Regions from separate parts of the Enterocloster bolteae genome, predicted to be linked through region 3. Evidence: riboswitches for the same ligand, from Rfam matches in the RefSeq annotation. Region 3 holds a riboswitch; each other region holds the start of a gene.
What was found. A riboswitch is a leader RNA that binds a small molecule or an ion and turns the genes downstream of it on or off. The one in region 3 is predicted to bind FMN.
Positions count from the first base shown of each region.

Region 1 (2,261 bases), 440 kb from region 3:
CATGAGGTTATCTGTAAAATTGTGGAAAGCGGGATAAAGGCACCGTCAGCAAAGAACAGGCAGCCATGGAAATTTATGGTCATTCAGGGACAGGCAAAAGAAAACATGCTGAGGGCGTTTCAGGCCGGAATCCAGCGGGAGAAGGCAGGAAAAGCTATGCTGCCGGACAGCAGCAGGCACCTGGGAGGCGCGGAGTACACGGTCCAAATCATGGAACAGGCGCCTGTGGTCATATTTGTCCTGAATCCCCTGGGGAAGGGGATGTTTTCTCCCCTCAACGACGAGGACAGGATTTATGAGCTCTGTAATATCCAGTCTGTCAGCGCGGCAATTGAGAATATGCTTTTGGAAGCAACGGATATGGGAATCGGCAGTCTGTGGATCTGCGACATATTCTTTGCCTATGAGGAGCTGTGCGCATGGATGGACTGCGGGGATGAGCTGGTGGCAGCCGTGGCCTTTGGGTATCCGGAGGAATCGCCGCCGCCACGTCCGCGCAAAAAGCTGGAGGACGTGGTAGTCTGGAAGCGCTGAGTCAGAACGTTGGGTTTGAAATGGGGAAATGGGGAAATTATGGCGCAGCCTATTGCCAACCACCCTCATATGTGCTATGATTCAGCTATAATTAAATAAAGTTCTTCGGGGCAGGGTGTGATTCCCTACCGGCGGTAATAGTCCGCGACCCGCTACGGCGGCTGATCTGGTGTGATTCCAGAACCGACAGTATAGTCTGGATGAGAGAAGAAGGTGTGTAAGTGGTAGATGAACAGGCCCCGGATTATTTGCGTATCCGGGGCTTTTATAGTGCACGCATTCCGAAGGACACATATACGCACGTAAGTGACCGGAAAACGGACACCAAGTGCTCATAACGGGCCCCTTCACTAGGTTCGTGGGAGACCTCACCAAGTGAAGGGTCATGTATCGCACGTAAGTGACCAAAATACGGTCACTAAGTGCTCATAACAAGGAGGATAGGGAAATGAAACAGAATCACTTACTCAGTGTAAGGAATGTAACCGTCATGGCCATGTTCGGCGCCCTGGCGGCAGTGCTTATGATTTTTGAGGTGCCGCTTCCATTTATCGCGCCGTCATTTTACGGCATGGATATCAGTGAGGTGCCGGTGCTTGTGGGTACCTTTGCCCTGGGGCCTGTGGCAGGCGTTGTCATGGAACTGGTGAAAATACTGGTGAAGCTGATACTAAAGCCTACCAGCACGGGATTTGTGGGGGAGTTTGCCAATTTTTGCTTTGGATGCTCCCTTGTGCTGCCGGCCGGTATTATTTACAGGCTTAAAAAGACGAAAAAGGGGGCTGTCATGGGAATGGCTGCGGGAACTGTAATCATGACAATTGTGGCTGTGATACTCAATGCGGTTGTTATGCTTCCGTTCTATTCCCATTTCATGCCCCTGGACACCATCATTGCTGCAGGCGCGGCCATCAACCCGGCTATCAGCAATGTGTGGACATTCGTAATCCTGGCTGTAGGCCCCTTTAATATACTGAAAGGCGCCATTGTAAGCCTGCTCACCGCCCTGGTCTATAAAAGGGTCAGCGTTATCATCCATTCGGATTCAGGACGGCGGGCGGTTAAGGCTTCTTAAGGATTAACAGCCGGCGCCGGGTGTGAATGAGATGAGGATACAGCCTGTTTTACCGGAAGCATTTCGATATATCCCCTGGTCCCTATGGGTTCCAGCTGAATTCTGGGATTTTCAGGGTCAGGGGCCAGACCGATGACCGACAGATCGTAACGTTCCATGGCTGTCTGAACCATCTGTATGGCCTGGCAGAAGTCCTCTTCCTCGAAGGGCTCTCCCTGAAACATGAGGTAACTGGCAGCCGGCAGCTGGATTACATCAAAGCCCTCCGGCACAGGACCGCTGTAGTCTGAGGATACTTCCACGCCCTGAACGTATTGGGATGTACCCTCCGGGCGGTATTGTTCGGGGAGCCAGAGGCATAACGGTTCGCCGCTTATGGATTTGATGCTGGTGAGAAGTCCCCACACATCACAGCCGGCTTCATTGCAGTAGGTCATGTAATCATACGCCTGGATGCCCCGCTTAAGGATGACCTTGCGGGCTGGTTTTTCAATGACCTGAATAAATACGTTCTTAATTTGTTCCATATTCATGGGCTCCTTTTCTGTGAATCTGTATTTTACGCCGTAGGGGGTCATCAGATACAGGGGAACGGGATGAGCGGCGTATTCACGGGGATTACAGCCGAATTCGCGGAGAAATGCCCTCTGGT
Region 1 is NZ_CP022464.2:1,034,555-1,036,815, forward strand. It holds gene CGC65_RS04835 (nitroreductase family protein) at 1-534, shown strand, start outside; FMN riboswitch at 632-750, shown strand; gene CGC65_RS04840 (ECF transporter S component) at 983-1,609, shown strand; gene CGC65_RS04845 (helix-turn-helix domain-containing protein) at 1,606-2,261, opposite strand, start outside.
Region 1: another riboswitch for FMN. It lies ahead of CGC65_RS04840 (ECF transporter S component); the one in region 3 lies ahead of ribD (bifunctional diaminohydroxyphosphoribosylaminopyrimidine deaminase/5-amino-6-(5-phosphoribosylamino)uracil reductase RibD).

Region 2 (2,261 bases), 880 kb from region 3:
AGCCGCAGAAGTTCCTGTGTTCTGTGCTCAGACCTACGGGGATGACCGGAAATACCAGCATGGGAAAATCTGAATCCTCAGATGACGGCTCTCCTTCCAACTCCCTGCGTATATAGTCTGTCATGGCCTCTGCGATGATATCGTCCGTACCCAGAGGCGCCTGGTTTCCGTGCTGCTCCAGCGCGCCCAGGGGAATCAGTACAATGGTTTCATCCTTGTTGACCTGCTCCATCTCTAACCGGGTTAAGTCCCGATAATTTCGTATCATGTGTATAACCTCCTGATTGTTTTTTAACCCGCATTTCCTCACGCGGTTCTCACAGCCGGATAAACTGCCAGCAGTCTGGTGTACAGCAGATATCCCACAAAGCAGTTAAGTCCAAGCTTAATCAGGTTGAAGGGAATGGTAGCTAAAAAGATGAAGGTGGTCAGATCGCTGATGGCCGGATTGACCGCGGCCACCATGGTAATCACCTGGTTCAGAGGGAGTCCCATGGCCGCTGCATAAAGGGGTAGGGTGATAAATGCATTGCAGAAACAGGCGAACAGAGTCCGGATGGGGACGCTGACAGCCAATGACGCGATTGCTGCCCGGCGGGTCTTCCCGCCTTTTTTGTAAACTGCCCACATTGGGATTACAAACAATGCAACTCCGATGAGATTGGCAAATTCCCCTACATACATGGAATTGGTGCCTACCGTGATAAGCTTGATAATGATTTTAATGATTTCCACCCAGGCAGCTGAAGCAGGCCCCATGAGGAACAGGGCAATAATGGACGGAACATCGCTGAAGTCAATCTTGTAAAAGGGCGGCATCATTGGAACGGAAAATTCCAGTGACATGAGGGCGCCGGCAACTGCGGCCAGCATACCGGTGTAAATTAGTTTCTGAATACTCCATTTTGTTTTCATAGCAAATCCTCCTTGATAAGTGCTTTTGATACGGTGGTTCGGCAATGAATGAAGTTCCAGGAAACAAAAAATCTCAGGTTCCGGGGAACCTGAGATTAACTTCATAGTCAATATAAATAAGGGATAACACCCAATATTCATAGGAACAAAATTGTCTTCTCTCATCCAGACTATACTGTCGGTTTTGGAATCACACCAAATCAGCCGCATGCAGCGGGTCGCGGACTATACCGCCGGTAGGGAATTACACCCTGCCCCGAAGAACCTATTCATTTGCTTTTCTCATTTAAAACTATCACAAATAACAATGGATGTCAACTGCAAAAGATGCAGTTTTTTGTTGCTTTTTTCACGATTTTGTTGATAATAGATATAGACGCATGTTTAGGGCATAATCTGACATATAAAAGGCATATTTGACAGGGGAATCGACTTCCGATATACTAGAATGAAACGTATCCCGCGTTTTGTCCTGTCAGGGCCCGGTATTATTGCTGGGATTGATGGATTATAAGGGGCAGGACTCAGGCGGGAAAGCAGTAAGGAGGTATGTATGGATTGGCAGACACTGCTTTGCGACGACCGCATCCGCAGTTACAAGAAACAGTCCTCCACGGACCTGCGGACAGAGTTTGAGAAAGATTATCACCGTATTATCGGCAGTGCATCCTTTCGGCGCCTCCAGGATAAGACCCAGGTGTTTCCGCTGGACAGGAGTGATTTCATCCGTACCAGGCTGACTCACTCCCTGGAGGTTTCATCCCTGGCCAAATCCCTGGGACAGAACATATCGGAGAGCATCCGTACTATTATCAAGGATGAAACCTTTACACCGGAGCATAAGGCGGCGGTGTGTGACATTCTTCAGTGTGCCGGATTGATTCACGATATCGGGAATCCCCCTTTTGGCCACTTTGGCGAGACAGCCATTCAGGATTGGTTTAAGAAGAATCTGGAGAGACTTACATTTAAGGGGAGAACCCTGGCGGAGATTCTGGAACCCCAGATGGTACAGGACTTCTGCCATTTTGAGGGCAATACCCAGGCGTTCAGGGTGGTGACAAGGCTTCATTTCCTGGTGGATGAGCACGGCATGAACTTGACAAAAGCTCTCTTGGGAACTATTATCAAGTATCCGGTATCTTCCCTGGAGATTGACAAGGACAGCGGTGATATCCGAACGAAGAAGATGGGATATTTCCACGGCGACAGGGAGAATTTCCAGGATGTGCAGGAGTCTACCGGCACATTGGGAAAAAGGCATCCGTTGGCATTTATATTAGAAGCAGCGGATGATATTGCCTATAAGACGGCGGACATTGAGGATGCGGTTAAGAAGGGCTGTA
Region 2 is NZ_CP022464.2:603,204-605,464, forward strand. It holds gene CGC65_RS02925 (creatininase family protein) at 1-268, opposite strand, end outside; gene CGC65_RS02930 (ECF transporter S component) at 307-915, opposite strand; FMN riboswitch at 1,065-1,183, opposite strand; gene CGC65_RS02935 (deoxyguanosinetriphosphate triphosphohydrolase) at 1,469-2,261, shown strand, end outside.
Region 2: another riboswitch for FMN. It lies ahead of CGC65_RS02930 (ECF transporter S component); the one in region 3 lies ahead of ribD (bifunctional diaminohydroxyphosphoribosylaminopyrimidine deaminase/5-amino-6-(5-phosphoribosylamino)uracil reductase RibD).

Region 3 (2,261 bases):
ATCAAAGGAATATGCGGTAAGGCAGACACCGTTGACGGCAATGCTGTCTCCTTTTTGAATGTCCTCCAGGACTCTGTCTGCTTTGACGGCCAGGCGGGAACCGGATAAACCGCCCTGAACAGACATCAGGATTCCGGTTTCCTCTATGATTCCTGTGAACATGGCATCAACTCCCCTTCGATAAGAATGTCCTGGTCCAGGACCGTGATTTTGGTCTTTCCCAGGGAAAAGCCCTGGTATGGGAATTCCACCCCTCTGCCTCCCACAGGTGTTTTGGCGGTTGCGCCTCCAAAGAGTCCGGGGGAAATATAGGCCTGCACTCTGTTTACGATTCCCTGGTTCAGGGCGGACCAGTTGAGGGTGGAACCGCCTTCCAGCAGGACGCTGTCAATGCCCATCTGTCCCAGGCGTTCTGTGAGGGCATTCAGATCCACGCGTCCCTCACGGGGCGGAAGGAGGAGGATTTCACAGCCCTTTTCTTCATAGGGAAGCCATGCTTCCCTGTCAGGACAGCAGGTGGCCAGTATGGTCCTGGCCTGGGAGCAGGTGGCAGCGACCTGGGAATCCGGCGGTGTGCGAAGCTGTGAATCGCAGATAATCCGCACCGGATTCCTGGTATCCGGGAGACGGCATGTAAGCAGGGAATCATCGGCCAGTATGGTTTCCACACCGCACATGACAGCAGAATACCTGCTTCTGTCCTCATGGACCCTTCGGCGCGCTCTCTCCCCGGTAATCCATCGGGAATGCCCGGCAAAGGTGGCTGTCTTGCCATCCAGTGTCATGGCATATTTCATGATAACAAGGGGCCGGCCGGTCTTTATGTAGTGGAAGAATACGTGGTTGAGTTCCCTGCATTCTTCTTCCAGAATACCTTCTGTCACTTCAATGCCGTTGGCTACTAAGATTTTGGTGCCCTTGCCGGATACCATGGGATTGGGATCTCTTGTGCCTATGACCACCCGGCGGATGCCGCTTTCTATGATGGCATCCGTGCAGGGCGGGGTCTTGCCGTGATGGCAGCAGGGCTCCAGGGTTACATACAGGGTTGCGCCCCTGGGAGATTCGGTCAGGGATGCAAGGGCATTCCGCTCTGCATGGGGCCCACCGAAATAAAGGTGGCTGCCCTGTCCGATGATACGGCCCTCCCTGACAATGACAGCACCCGCCATGGGATTGGGGCTGACCTTTTTGCAGCCCTTTCTGGCCAGTTTCAGTGCGATGGACATGTAATCAGAATCGTTCAATGCGGTGCCTCCTTTACAAATGATGGGACACGCATGGCGCAGCCATGGCCTGTCCCCTGGTTCATAGCTGTAAAAAACAGCTATAAAAAATGCCTTGAACCGGTATCGTTCAAGGCAGAAAATATAAAACCCAAGGCACAGTTTCTGTGCCATATGGAGGGCATGGGGGTGGGAGGTACACAAAAGCCCTGGAATGATAGTTCATTCCAGGGCACTTTCAACCAGCCACAAAAAGCGCATAAGCGCGTCCATGTCATCGTTCCATCTTCTTTCATCCAGACTGTACTGTCGGCTTCGGAGTTTCACCGAATCATGCCTTGCGGCTCGTGGGCTGTACCACCGGTAGGGAATTGCACCCTGCCCTGAAGATATTATTCAATTGAGTGTTATTATAAGCACTGTGCGGCGGTATGTCAAGAAGGATTTTTGGAATAACGGTTAAATCTCAGGGCGCATTGTGCTATAATGAAACCATGAAAGCAAACCATGGAAGCAGGCGTGGGCCTGCGCTGTCAGAACAGGAGGATGGGCGTATGAAGGAAGGAAAGAAACTCATTGTGACCATTGGCAGACAGTACGGCAGCGGCGGCAGTGAAATCGGCGCCAGGCTGGCCAAGGAACTGGGAATCCATTTCTATGACAAGAATATCCTGCGCATGAATTCAGACCAAAGCGGTATCAAGGAGAGCTATTACTATCTGGCAGACGAGAAGGCGGGAAACAAGCTTTTGTATAAGATTATCAAGAGCCTGACCCCGGAAAAGGGAAGTCCTTCCTTTGGCTCCGACCTGGTGTCGGCGGACAATCTGTTCCGGTTCCAGTCCGAGGTTATACGAAAGCTGGCGGCGGAGGAGAGCTGTGTTATCATGGGGCGCTGTGCCGACTATGTGCTGGAGGGCGCGGAAGGTCTGGTAAGAGTATTCCTGTACGCGGATATGGAATACCGGGAAAAGCGAATCAGCGATCTGGGCTATTATGAGCCCAGGGATATCAGGAAGAACATCAAGCGCATTG
Region 3 is NZ_CP022464.2:1,479,112-1,481,372, forward strand. It holds gene CGC65_RS06915 (riboflavin synthase) at 1-162, opposite strand, end outside; gene ribD (bifunctional diaminohydroxyphosphoribosylaminopyrimidine deaminase/5-amino-6-(5-phosphoribosylamino)uracil reductase RibD) at 144-1,247, opposite strand; FMN riboswitch at 1,507-1,621, opposite strand; gene CGC65_RS06925 (cytidylate kinase-like family protein) at 1,781-2,261, shown strand, end outside.